DNA from 4 places in the Priestia megaterium genome. Region 1 is predicted to be linked to each of the others. Evidence: riboswitches for the same ligand, from Rfam matches in the RefSeq annotation. Region 1 holds a riboswitch; each other region holds the start of a gene.
What was found. A riboswitch is a leader RNA that binds a small molecule or an ion and turns the genes downstream of it on or off. The one in region 1 is predicted to bind cyclic di-AMP.
Positions count from the first base shown of each region.

Region 2: another riboswitch for cyclic di-AMP. It lies ahead of CEQ83_RS19525 (dicarboxylate/amino acid:cation symporter); the one in region 1 lies ahead of CEQ83_RS18840 (potassium channel family protein).
Region 3: another riboswitch for cyclic di-AMP. It lies ahead of kdpF (K(+)-transporting ATPase subunit F); the one in region 1 lies ahead of CEQ83_RS18840 (potassium channel family protein).
Region 4: another riboswitch for cyclic di-AMP. It lies ahead of CEQ83_RS19790 (APC family permease); the one in region 1 lies ahead of CEQ83_RS18840 (potassium channel family protein).

Region 1 covers NZ_CP023317.1:3,669,170-3,672,498, reverse strand. Annotated here, with positions in the region: gene CEQ83_RS18850 (Lrp/AsnC family transcriptional regulator) at 1-332, opposite strand, end outside; gene CEQ83_RS18845 (carboxymuconolactone decarboxylase family protein) at 453-911, shown strand; cyclic di-AMP (ydaO/yuaA leader) riboswitch at 1,027-1,171, shown strand; gene CEQ83_RS18840 (potassium channel family protein) at 1,296-1,955, shown strand; gene CEQ83_RS18835 (TrkH family potassium uptake protein) at 1,959-3,278, shown strand.
Region 2 covers NZ_CP023317.1:3,803,220-3,806,548, forward strand. Annotated here, with positions in the region: gene CEQ83_RS19525 (dicarboxylate/amino acid:cation symporter) at 1-1,098, opposite strand, end outside; cyclic di-AMP (ydaO/yuaA leader) riboswitch at 1,279-1,433, opposite strand; gene CEQ83_RS19530 (NAD(P)/FAD-dependent oxidoreductase) at 2,036-3,329, opposite strand, start outside.
Region 3 covers NZ_CP023317.1:2,986,080-2,989,408, reverse strand. Annotated here, with positions in the region: gene CEQ83_RS15045 (undecaprenyldiphospho-muramoylpentapeptide beta-N-acetylglucosaminyltransferase) at 1-1,066, shown strand, start outside; cyclic di-AMP (ydaO/yuaA leader) riboswitch at 1,226-1,368, shown strand; gene CEQ83_RS15040 (hypothetical protein) at 1,441-1,578, shown strand; cyclic di-AMP (ydaO/yuaA leader) riboswitch at 1,594-1,734, shown strand; gene kdpF (K(+)-transporting ATPase subunit F) at 2,032-2,112, shown strand; gene kdpA (potassium-transporting ATPase subunit KdpA) at 2,137-3,329, shown strand, end outside.
Region 4 covers NZ_CP023317.1:3,858,976-3,862,304, reverse strand. Annotated here, with positions in the region: gene CEQ83_RS19795 (N-acetylmuramoyl-L-alanine amidase) at 140-1,180, shown strand; cyclic di-AMP (ydaO/yuaA leader) riboswitch at 1,372-1,515, shown strand; gene CEQ83_RS19790 (APC family permease) at 1,678-3,329, shown strand, end outside.

The DNA.
Region 1 (3,329 bases):
TGAGGAAGCTGAAGCTTTGTAATGAAGCAAGCCTGTCCGGCGATGCGTTCACAGAATAAAGCATAGGGATACTGAGAAATAAATCGTTTAAAACGCTCGTGCTCTCCGTTTTTCATGGTTACTTCAATAAAACACGAGACGGGCAACTGCAGCTTTTCATAATCAATATCGATTGTATATCCTTTTATAATACCAAAGCTCTCTAGCTGTCTTACTCGCTCTGCCACTGAAGGAGGAGACAGGTTAATTTGTTTTCCTAGCTCTCTTAAGGAAAGACGGCTGTTTTGCTGCAGTGCCTGCAAAATCGATAAATCAATTTCATCAATTTTCAATTGAAAACCTTCTTTCATATTAATGTTTCATTTGATTAGTAACAGCAGATAATATGTTTTATTTGTTATCTGAAATCTCCATTTTTCTTACTATAATAATTAAAAAGGAGTGAGTAAAAAATGGCAAGAGTTTTGTTAACAAACGAAGAGGGAACAAATTTTGAAAAAGCACTGAATTTAATTCCAGATGTAAAAAGGTTGTATGATGAGCTATACGACAAGCTTTGGAACAGTGATATAATAAAAAGAGAGACTAAGGAAAAAATCAGGCTTTATCTAGCAGGTGTTAACGGCTGTGAGACGTGTATGAGCATGTCATATGTAGGCGATAAGACGCTTAATCAAAAAGTGTTAAGAGAAAAAGAGCTGGAAGAAAAAGATCGACTGCTGTTTCGATTTATAGATGTATACCGAGTGCGTCCAAGGGATTTGACGGATGCTGATATGGATCAATTAAAGAAATTTTACAGTGATACGCAGCTATTAGAGCTTTTGGCTGTTATTAATTTGTTTGATCAATTTCACAAACTGATTGTCAGTTTAGATTTATATGATTTTTGCAGTTTGCAGCGCAAGTGATGTCTTCCCTAAAAATATCTTGACAGACAAAATCCACAGGAGTAAGATAGCTTTCGTGAAGTGAAACGTATCATGAATCGAATCGATTATTCTAAAAAATAGATCATAGACATTTGAATAAAAATCGCTTAATCCATTACGGAGCGGAGGACCCATTATTTACGCACATATTGTGCTCCGGGGTGAATCCTTAAAAAGGTAGGGTTACTCTTAAAACCCGAACCCGACAGCTAACTTCGCAAGCGTTTTGAGGGGGAAGAGTGTGAAAAAACACAGGAGCCTTCCTGTGTTTTTTTGCGCTTTTTTTAAGAAAAACATGTAATTTTTTAGAAAAAGTATAAGCTAAGAGAACACACAGCAGTTGAAGAAAGGAATAAATACATTATGAAAAAACAGTTTGCTGTATTGGGATTAGGTCGTTTTGGAGGCAGTTTGGTTGAAGAGTTTGCTAATTTGGATGTGGATGTGCTCGCTATTGACCGCAATCAGGAGGTAGTAAAGAAATATAGCAACTCAGCTACATATGTCGTGCAAGCGAACGCAATTGATGAAGCTAGCTTAAAAGGGCTAGGCATTCGTAACGTTGATCATGCTCTTATTTCGTTTGGAGACGATATCGAAGCAAGCGTGCTTGCAACGATGCTTTTAAAAGATATGGGCGTTAAGCAAGTATGGGTAAAAGCGGTGAATATGTATCATCAAAAAGTGCTGGAGAAAATAGGAGCGGACAAAGTCATTCATCCTGAGCGCGATATTGCGAAGCGGATTGCTCATCACGTGGTGTCAGAAAAAATTATTGACTATATTGAACTGTCTAAAGACTATAGTATTGTTGAAATTGTCGCTTCTAAGAAACTTCATAATAAAACGCTGTTTGATTTAAATATTCGTGCAAAGTACGGCTGTAATATTATCGGTTTTCAGCGAAAAGACGGGGAAATGGTGATTTCGCCTACGGCGCATGAAACAATTGAACAAGGAGATATGCTGATTGTTATCGGACATAATCGCGATTTAAACCGTTTTGAAGAAGAAGGAGTTTAACTTATGAAAAAAAAAATTGTTAGGCTTACGCCGCCGCAGCTGCTTGTCTCCATTTTTGGCGGAGGAATTATTATTGGTGCTCTTTTATTAATGATGCCTTTTTCTACTACTGAGCCAATCCGGTGGGTAGACGCCCTTTTTACATCTACTTCCGCTATGACAGTGACCGGCTTAGCCGTCGTAGATACAGGTACGCGTTTTACCGTCATCGGTCAAACGATTATTATGCTGTTAATTCAAATAGGCGGTCTTGGCATTATGTCATTTGCCGTGCTGATTTTTATGATGCTAGGTAAAAAAATTGGATTTAAAGAGCGTATGCTCGTTCAGCAGGCATTAAATCAAACGAGCGTCGGCGGAGTTGTCCTGCTAGTTAAAAGGCTGTTTATCTTTTCATTTTTAATTGAGTTTGTTGCACTTATCTTTTTAGCGATACGCTGGGTTCCGGAATTCGGATGGTCTAAGGGGCTATTCTTTAGCTTGTTTCATTCAATTTCAGCTTTTAATAACGCAGGGTTCGGACTATTATCTGACAGCTTAGTTCAGTATGTAGGAGATCCCGTTATTAACATAACGATTTCCTTTTTGTTTATTATTGGTGGGTTAGGATTTACCGTTCTTGCTGATATGTGGGTAAAAAAATCGTATAAAAAACTAACGCTGCATTCAAAAATTATGATTATCAGCACGTTTGCCATTAACGTGATTGCCATGCTTTTTATTTTTTTCTTAGAGTACGGCAATTCACATACACTTGGAAGTTTGTCATTAGGAGACAAAGTGTGGGCGTCTTATTTTCAAGCGGTAACAACACGCACAGCAGGTTTTAATAGTATCGATATAGGAAGTCTACATGATTCCACCATATTTTTAATGGTTATGTTAATGTTCATAGGTGCAGGGAGTGCGTCAACAGGAGGAGGTATTAAACTAACAACGTTTGTGGTGATTGTCTTTTCTGTATGGGCATTTTTACGAAGCAGGGAAGATATTGTGCTGTTAAAGAGACGGCTTCTTCCTCTTCATGTGTTTAAGGCACTAGCCATTACGATGATTTCGATTATGTTTGTGTTTGGGGCCATTTTTCTATTAAATATCTCAGAAAACCTGCCGTTTATAAAAATTATGTTTGAAGTGGTTTCTGCGTTTGGAACAGTGGGGTTATCGATGGGAGCAACTCCTGAGCTTTCATACTTTGGACGCGTGATTATTATCTTTATCATGTTTTTAGGAAAAGTGGGGCCATTAACCCTTGCGTTTTCATTATCTAAGCAAAAGCGTGAAGCCGTTCGCTATCCAAACGAAGATATAATGCTAGGATAGAAAAATCGCCTTCGATGAGGCGATTTTTTTATATTATTTATACGTTCAAGA
Region 2 (3,329 bases), 130 kb from region 1:
GATACCTGCTACAGGCAGGCCAACCGAACTCAGTACCATCGCTAGCATAATGAGACCAACTCCCGGCACGCCTGCTGTACCAATACTAGCAAGCACCGCTGTTAATACAACCGTCACAAGAGCACCCAGCGACAGGTCAACGCCGTATACTTGCGCAATAAAAATAGTCGCGACACCTTGCATAATTGCTGTTCCATCCATGTTGATGGTAGCACCTAACGGCTGAACAAAACTGCTGATGGACTCCGGGACACGAAGATTTTTTTGAGCCACATTCATTGAAATCGGAAGCGTTGCACTACTGCTTGATGTACTGAATCCAACTGTCATCGCAGGAGCAAAACCTTTAAAAAATTCAATAGGGTTACGTCTGGCCATAAGAGCGACTGACCCCCCATATGTTACAATCGAATGGATGAACAGTGCGAGCACGACTACAATCATGTAAAGCCCCATCGCTTTAATTGCCTGCCAGCCTTGACTTCCAACCGCTGTTGCAAGAAGCCCAAATGTTCCGTAAGGAGCAAACTTCATCACTAGATTTACAAGGTACATCATCAATTCATTGCCTTGCTCGAGTAAATTATAAAGCCCTTTGGTTTTACTTCCAAGCATCGTAATACCAAAACCGATAAAGATAGAGAAAACGATAAGTTGAAGCATATTCCCTTCAGCCATCGCTTGGATTGGATTGACTGGAATCATATTTAAGAATGTCTCTCCAACCGGCGGTGCTTTTTCAGCTTTAAAAGAAGCGTTTTGTGTATCAAAAGATCCAAATGTTCCTGGTTTAATAACAAACGCTAATAATAAACCAATTACAATAGCAACGGTTGTTGTCACTAGGAAGTACGAAACTGTTTTTGCCCCGATTCTTCCCAGTTTTTTAGGATCTCCTAAACCTGCTACGCCTAACGTGATAGAGAAAAACACAATTGGTACAACAAGCATTTTAATTAAGCTTAAGAAAATTTGCCCAAGCGGCGTAAACAAGTACTTGTCCAGCGGAGCAAAAGCACTTGGAGCAAAAGCATTAATCAACACTCCTACAACAGCACCAGCAATTAGCGCGATAATGATCTTTGTCGATAGCTTCATAGATTTACCTCCCATAAATAAATTATATTAGAATGATTCTAACTACTATACTTATTTTACCATGCATTGAGGGTGATAACACTCAAAATATACAATATATTAAAAATTTTCAGATTAATAGTTTAGGAATATTTTTAGCTATACAAAAAACCATGAGAATATCATGGTTTCATAGACCTGTTATTCCCTCACTGAATGCTTACGGAGTTAGCTGTCGGATTCGGGTACGTGAGTTACCCTACTTGATTCATTCAAGATTCACCCCAAGTACATTACGCACAAATATGGGTCCTCCGTTCTCTTATAAAACAAAAGAGATTAAGCAAATAATTTTCTTTAATATTTTTGCATGATAATAATTGTTACTTTAATTAAAATTCATTTTATGTATTCCTGTCAAGTTTTTATTCAAAAATAATGCATGATTTTATCGTAAAAAGTTGAGAATTGTTATATTTTAAAATATTTACACCATATTTCAATAAACCAAAAACACCTATTTAACAAGACTTACAATCTAATGAATAAAAAATTAATTCAAAAAATAGTTTATAAAGTGAACTTTCTTCTCATTAATATCATTCATAAATATGTATAATTATTCTAATATCCATGTACTTTACTGCTTCCATAAATATTTTACTTATCAAAAAAATAACTCTTTCCAACTGTTGATTTTATCCTTGTACTGCTTGATATACACTCCCTAAAATTTCACTGACTTTATTGATGCGAAGAAATCGACATTATCAATTCCCCTTATTCTACTTAATTCTGCTCAAGATAGAAGTATAGATTTCCTACTATCTTTTAAAAAAGGAGCGGGTAATTATCATATAAAACTATCGGAGTTGGAGCGGTACAAGTTCTTTACTTTTTACTTATTCCCTCTCGTTATTTAACCCATAAAAAAAAGAGGCCGTGACGGCCTCTTTTTTTATACAGTAACAGGTTCAGAACTTGCTTTACGATTCTTTAATTTTTCAACAATGTCACGCGCTACCCACACACCACACGCACTTGCCTGCGCGAGTCCTCGCGTAATACCAGCTCCGTCTCCTCCCACGTATAAACCGGAAATTTCAGTTTCAAACTTATCGTTTAACTTCGGACGGGCGGAGTAAAATTTCGCTTCCACACCGTAAAACAGCGTATGTTCAGATGCTAACCCAGGCGTTACATGATCCAGTGCTTCTGTCATTTCAATTAAGCTTTTCATTGTATTGTATGGAAGCACTAAACCCAAATCACCAGGGACAGCTTCTTTTAACGTTGGTTCTAAAAAGCCTTCTTTAATTCGATTCGCTGTTGAACGGCGCCCCTTTAAAATATCTCCATACTTTTGAACAACTAAGCCTCCGTTTGACAGCATATTAGCTAATCTTGATACTTCGTGCGCATATTCGTTCGGCTGATCAAATGGATCCGAAAATTTATGAGAAACAAGCAGCGCAAAGTTCGTATTTTGACTTCCAAGCTTCGGATCTTTGTATGCGTGTCCATTTGCTAACATAATCCCTGAATGATTCTCTACTACCACATGCCCTGAAGGATTGCTGCAGAACGTTCTGACTCTTGTACCTACAGACGTATTGTAAATAAATTTCCCTTCGTACAAGTGCTTGTTGATTTCTTCCATAACAACGTTAGATGTTTCTACTCGAACACCGATGTCTACTTGATTGTTAATCATTTTCAAACGGCGTTTTTTTAGTAAGTCGCTCATCCACTTCGAGCCGTCTCGACCTGGTGAAACCACGACTTTATCAGCCGTAATTCTGTCACCATTCTTCAATTCAATACCGCGCACGATATGCTGACCATCTTCTTTTTCTGTTATTAAATCGGCTACTTCCGTTTTATACTGCATATCAATTTTTTCTTTTAAGTATTCATAAATGCTTTTTAAAATTTCTAAATTTTGCTCTGTTCCTAAATGACGCACTTGGGCACGCAATAGCTTTAATCCTGCTGCGTATCCGCGTTTTTCAATTTCACGAACTTTATCAGTTAACGGATCCGTAATCGTATCGGTTGCTCCGTGTTTTAAATTAATTTCATCCACGTATTTAATTAAATCTACCACCTGTGATTCAGACAGATAATCCGTCATCCAGCCTCCAAATTCACTGGTGATATTAAACTTCCCATCTGAATATGCGCCGGCTCCACCGAAACCATTTGTGATAGAACAAGCAGGCAAACAGCCAGCAAACTCTTTTCTGCCAACT
Region 3 (3,329 bases), 680 kb from region 1:
GAGTAAGCAAGTTATCGTTTTTACCGGAGGCGGAACAGCGGGGCACGTAACGCCAAACATTGCCATCATGAAAGAATTAGACAGTGAAAAATGGGATATCCATTATGTCGGTTCTCACAATGGTATTGAGAAAGAATTAATTACAAAATTAAACGTTCCATATCATGCGATTTCAAGCGGGAAGCTGCGTCGATATGTAGATATGGAAAATGTAAAAGATGTATTTCGAGTAGCAAAAGGGGTTGGCGATGCACGTCGCGTGCTGAAAAAACTAAAGCCTTCTCTTGTTTTTTCAAAAGGCGGTTTCGTCACAGTTCCTGTGGTAATGGCTGCTAAATCTTTAAACATTCCCGTGTTCATTCATGAAAGTGATTTAACACCGGGACTGGCAAATAAAATTGCGCAGAAATTTGCCACTAAAATTTTTACTTCTTTTGATGAAGCCGCAAACTACTTTCCAAAAGAAAAAGTGCAGGTTGTTGGTTCACCTATTCGAAAAGAGCTATTTAGCGGAAGCGCAGCGAACGGGGAAAGCTGGCTACGCTTTTATGATAAGCGCCCCATTTTAACGATTATGGGCGGAAGTTTAGGAGCACGCCGTATTAATGAAATCGTTCGAGAGTCTTTGCCTGAACTGCAAAAGAAATTCCAAATTGTACACCTTTGCGGAAAAGGCAATATTGATACAAGCCTTGAAAAAGAGTCAGGATACCGTCAGTTAGAATACGTAAACGAACAGCTTCCTGATGTTCTAGCGGCAACTGATTATGTGATTACACGCGGTGGATCCAATGCCATTTTTGAGTTTTTAGCTCTTCATAAACCGATGATGATTATTCCTTTATCAAAAGCACAGAGTCGCGGAGATCAAATTTTAAATGCACAATCTTTTAAGAAAAAAGGCTACTGTATGGTTGTAGAAGAAGAACAGTTAACAAAAGAATTGTTTTTACGTGAAGTAAGTGAGCTTCAGCAGCAGGCAAGTACAATGAAGCGTACAATGCGTGAAGCAACAAAAACGGATGCTATTTCAATTCTTGTAAATGAAATTGAGAAAATGAGCTAAAAAAAGCGTTCTTATCTCCTCGATAAGAACGCTTTTTTTCTTCTGGAATTATTATTTTAAAATAATGAATAAATATAGAAAAATAAAGCTTTTAAAATTTCAAAAAATGTTGTTGACAGTAAATTTTAACAGGAGTAAGATTACTCTCATGAAACGTTCCACTGTGAAACGCTGAGTCTTTTCTGAAAGAGAAGGAAAGAGCGGAGGACCCAATTATCAGGGGTGAATCTCTTAATTGAGTAGGGTTACTTTCTTGACCCGAACCCGTCAGCTAACTTCGTAAGCGTTAAGAGAGAGGATGGTGTAATCGTGGTCGTTTTCTATAACAGCGGATAGTACGCTCCTTTCAAAATATAGGTGAAAGGAGCGTCAGGATGCATTTATCTAAGCAAATGATTCAAATGATTGAATATCGGGCAATGTGCGACCAGCAATCTTTTGATCTAGCAAACCGCTATTTGTCTACGTTAGCTAATCAAAGTTTTAAACGCAGCAGTAAAAGTCATCATTAAGTCTAAAAATTAAATAACAAATATACGCTTAATCAATTATGAGCGGGGGACCCAATATTTTGTACGTATGTACTAGGGGTGAATCTCTTAACTGAGTAGGGTTACTTCCATAACCCGAATCCGACAGCTAACTCCGTAAGCGTTTTGGGAGTAAAAAATTCGTGTCAATCACGGCTTATTTGTCGTGCATTAAACCGCGGAAGAGAACTCTCTTCTGCGGTTTTTTAGTGGAAAAAAATAGCATCACGTCTCGCGGTTAGCTTTTTTGGACGTGATGCTTTATGAAAAGAAACCGTCACTAAACTTAGAAGCTATCATTTTTGTCAGGAAACAGTTAGGAGGAAGCAACTTGGATATGATGATGCTTGGAACGCTTGCCTTATTAGCGACTGCTATGTACGGAATTATTCGCTGGTCGTCTCATGTAGTAGACGACAGAGAGGAGAAGTGAACATGTCGTTCATTTTGTCAGGTATTTCAGTTCTCGTTTTAATTTATTTAGTATATGTACTGTTAAATCCAGAACAATTTTAATAAGCGGAGGAATAAAAAGTGGGGATTTTTCTACTATCAGTTGCGCTGCTGCTTGTTTTTGTAGCGCTTATTGCAAAGCCCGTAGGTATTTATATAGCGAATGTGTTTTCAAACGATAAAAACACTAGCTTGATAGGAAAGATAGAAACGGTGATGTTTAAAGCAGCAGGAATTAAAGGGCTTAATCAGACGTGGAAGCAATATGCATTTGCTCTTGTTTTGGCGAATACGTTTATGATTTTTGTGGTGTACCTTATCTTCCGGTTTCAAGGGGTACTGCCGTTTAACCCAAGCCACATCAAAGGAATGGATCCGGCACTTGCTTTTAACACGGCCATTAGTTTTATGACAAATACGAACTTGCAGCACTACAGCGGCGAATCAGGATTGTCCTATTTCTCGCAGATGGCCGCCATTGTATTTATGATGTTTGCTGCACCAGCAACGGCACTTGCAGTAGCAATCGCTTTTATTCGTGGGCTGGCAGGGAAAGAAATGGGAAACTTTTTTGTTGATTTTGTAAAGTCAATTACGCGTATTTTACTTCCTATCGCTTTTATAACAGGCATTTTATTTATGTTTTTAGGTGTCCCTCAAACGTTAAGCGGAACGGTTACTGCCCATACAATAGAAGGGGCAACACAGCAAATAGCAAGGGGACCAGTTGCTTCTTTTCTTTCAATTAAAGAGCTAGGAAACAACGGAGGGGGATTTTTTGGTGTCAATTCAGCTCATCCATTTGAAAATCCTAACGCGTTGAGCAATGTATTACAAATCGTCCTTATGCTTTTATTGCCAACAGCACTTCCTTTCACATACGGAAAAATGATCGGAAAGCGTAAGCAAGGCCGCATTTTGTTTGTAGCGATGAGTATGCTGTTTATCGTTATTTTAAGCACAGCGTTCGTAACAGAGTGGGGTGGCAATCCAAGACTTGATGCTTTTCATTTGAACGAAGCGAACGGTTATATGGAAGGGAAAGAAGTCCGTTTTGGTGTCGGCATGTCGACGCTTTACGCCATCGTGACGACAGCAAGTGAAACAGGTGCAGTCAACACCATGCACGATACTCTTACGCCTCTTACCGGGTTGTTAACGCTTGGAAATATGATGTTAAATACCGTATTCGGCGGTGTCGGAGCAGGATTTATGAATGTCATGATGTACGTCATTATCGCCGTATTTTTATCAGGTTTAATGGTTGGAAGAACACCAGA
Region 4 (3,329 bases), 190 kb from region 1:
TCCCATTTGTTCGTTTTGAGTTTGAAGTGATTTCGTTATGTCTCAATCTCCTTTTTTAGTAATTTTTCACTAAGTAGGCTAGTATACGTAGCACTTTTTTCCCTCATGCATATGTTAACAATAAGGAGGGACAAGTAATATGAAAAAAATTTATCTTGATGCAGGACATGGTGGGGCAGATGCAGGAGCAGTTGGAGCGAATGGACTGTATGAAAAAAACTTAGTGTTAAAAATTCAACAATATTTAATAAGCTATTTAAATAGCACTTACAGTGACTTTACGATTAAAACCACCCGTACCACAGATACTTTTTTATCGTTATCTCAGCGCGCTTCTCAAGCTAATTCGTGGGGGGCAGATGCATTTATGTCTATTCACGTAAATGCCGGTGGAGGAACAGGATACGAAGATTATGTTTATAGAAGCGCTAGCAATGCTAGTAAAACGTTTCAATCGATTGTGCACGGGCAAGTACAGCCAACGCTGCTGTCGTATAATCATCCGAATCGTGGACGAAAATCGGCCAATTATGCGGTGCTTCGCTTAACAAATATGCCTGCAGTACTAACTGAAATAGCTTTTATTGATAGGAGCGCCGATGCAGCACTTCTTCAAAATGAAGCTTTTTTAAAAAGCATGGGTGAATCGTATGCAAAAGGAATTGCCGTATATTTAAATTTACCTCGTCGTGCAGTTCCAAATCCATCGCCATCTCCAACACCGACACCAAATCCATCACCTTCTGAACCAGGTGAAAAAACGTATACAATTAAGCAAGGAGATACGCTGTACAGTATTGCACAGAAGTACGGCATAACAGTACAGGAGCTTCAAGAAGCGAATACAGGGCTTTCTGATCCTTTAACACTACAGGTTGGAAAAACAATTGTTATTCCTTCAGGAACTTCACCAACACCTACTCCAACACCACCTTCTGAACAATATCCACTTCCCAATGGAATTTTAAAACAAGGCGATTCTGGAGAAGCAGTGAAACAGCTTCAAAGAGCATTAAACGCGGTTAGTTTTAAAGTAGGGTCAGTAGACGGAATATATGGAGTACAAACGAAAGATGCAGTCAGACGTTTTCAGCTTGTGTATCTTCCTTATGATGTAGATGGCATTTATGGTCCTCAAACGAAAAACAAGCTAGCAGCCGTTTTAAAAGCAAAAAGTTAAAGAAAGCAGGTCTTCTGTAAGCAGGCAGAAGGCCTTTTGTTTTCCCCTTAAAAGCGCCTTAAGTACTATTTTATCGTTTACGTAAAATAATGCTTTACAAACCATTTGTACGGGAGTATATTATCTAAGAACAAAGGATAGTTATGAAAGAAACATGTTATCGATCATACTCTTTAACCGAAAATTATATTGACCTGTTATCGCTTAATTCGTCAGAAGTGGGGGACCCAAATTTGTGCATTGTCACTTGGGGTGAATCCTTTTTTTTAAAAGGTAGGGCTACTCTCATAGCCCGAATCCGACAGCTAACCCCATAAGCGTTTTGGAGAGGAGGTTTAAGCTGTGTAAAAACGCTGAGAACCCTTAGTGTTTTTTTTGTGCGCTTTTTTAACATAAAAAGGTATTTTTTAGGGATAATATCACTTATTCATGAACTTGTAACGGAGCTTAGCAACGAACAGTGAATAGTAGCTAAGCAATCATCGGAGGGAAATTACGTGAACTATTCAGTTCTCAAGAGATTATTGATTGGAAAGCCGCTCAAAACAAAAGAGTTAGGCGATCAAAAGCTTAGTAAGCTTAAAGCGCTGGCTATTTTATCATCAGATGCCTTATCTTCAGTGGCTTATGGAACAGAACAGATTTTGATTGTCCTTGCAACAGTGGGCGTGCTTGCCTATTGGTATTCGATTCCAATTGCGATTGGGGTATTGGTGCTGCTGACGGCTTTAATTCTTTCATATCGTCAAATTATTTATGCGTATCCGCAAGGCGGAGGAGCTTATATTGTTTCGAAAACCAATTTAGGAGAAAATCCTGGACTTATCGCTGGGGGATCACTGTTAGTAGATTATATTTTAACAGTTGCCGTGAGTGTTTCAGCAGGAACCGATGCTTTAACTTCGGCTTTTCCAACGCTGCATCACTATAACGTAGTAATTGCGTGTTTGCTGGTGATTTTTATTACGGTTTTAAATTTACGAGGTGTAACAGAATCCGCTTCTGTCTTAGCTTATCCGGTTTATTTATTTGTTATTGCTCTTATTTTGTTAATAGCGGTGGGCTTCTTCAAAATAGTGACAGGTCAAGTTTCACCTGAGCTTCATACATCTCTCGGTACCGTGGTGCCAGGTATTAGTTTGTTTTTATTATTAAAAGCTTTTTCATCAGGCTGTTCGGCATTGACTGGTGTAGAAGCTATTTCAAATGCAGTGCCTAACTTTAAAGATCCAGGTGCAAAAAATGCTGTTCATACATTAATGCTGATGGGCGGTATTTTAGCCGTTTTATTTTCTGGCATCACGTTTTTAGCTTATTGGCTTGGCATTTCTCCAAAAGCAGATGAAACGGTTGTATCACAAATTGCATCGAGTGTATTTGGACGAAATGGATTTTATTATTTTATTCAAGGTACCACAGCTCTGATTTTAGTGCTAGCGGCGAATACAGGTTTTTCAGCTTTCCCTTTGCTTGCCGTAAACTTATCGTCTGATAAATACATGCCAAGAATGTTTCAAATTCGCGGCGATCGACTAGGCTATTCAAATGGAATTGTGACCCTTGGAATTGCTTCTATTGTCTTACTTGTCGCCTTTAAAGGAGCGACGGAACAATTAATTCCTCTTTATGCAGTTGGAGTGTTCATTCCATTTACGCTTTCTCAAACAGGCATGATTGTCAAATGGCTTAGAGAAAAGCCGGCCGGCTGGCAAGGAAAGCTAACCATTAACTTAATTGGTGCCCTCATTACCTTAACGGTGCTAATCATTTTGTTTACAACGAAGTTTTCACAAGTATGGTCCGTGCTCGTTTTCTTACCGGTTATCGTTTATATTTTTCATCGCATTCATACGCATTATGAAGCGGTAGGAGAGCAGCTTCGTATTAAGCAAGGAGAAAAGATTGGAAAGCTTGAAGGAAGTGTGGTCATTGTTCCTGTAGCAGGAATGACAAAGGTAGTGGAAAATTCATTGAACTATGCAAGAACGATTGGTGATACCGTTATTGCGGTGCACGTTGCTTTTGACCGAGAAAGCGAAAAGAGAATGGAAGAGAAGTGGGAAAAGTGGCAGCCTGATATTCGTATTGTTACGTTTCATTCTCAATACCGCAGTCTTGTGCGTCCGCTGTTTCGATTCATCGATATGGC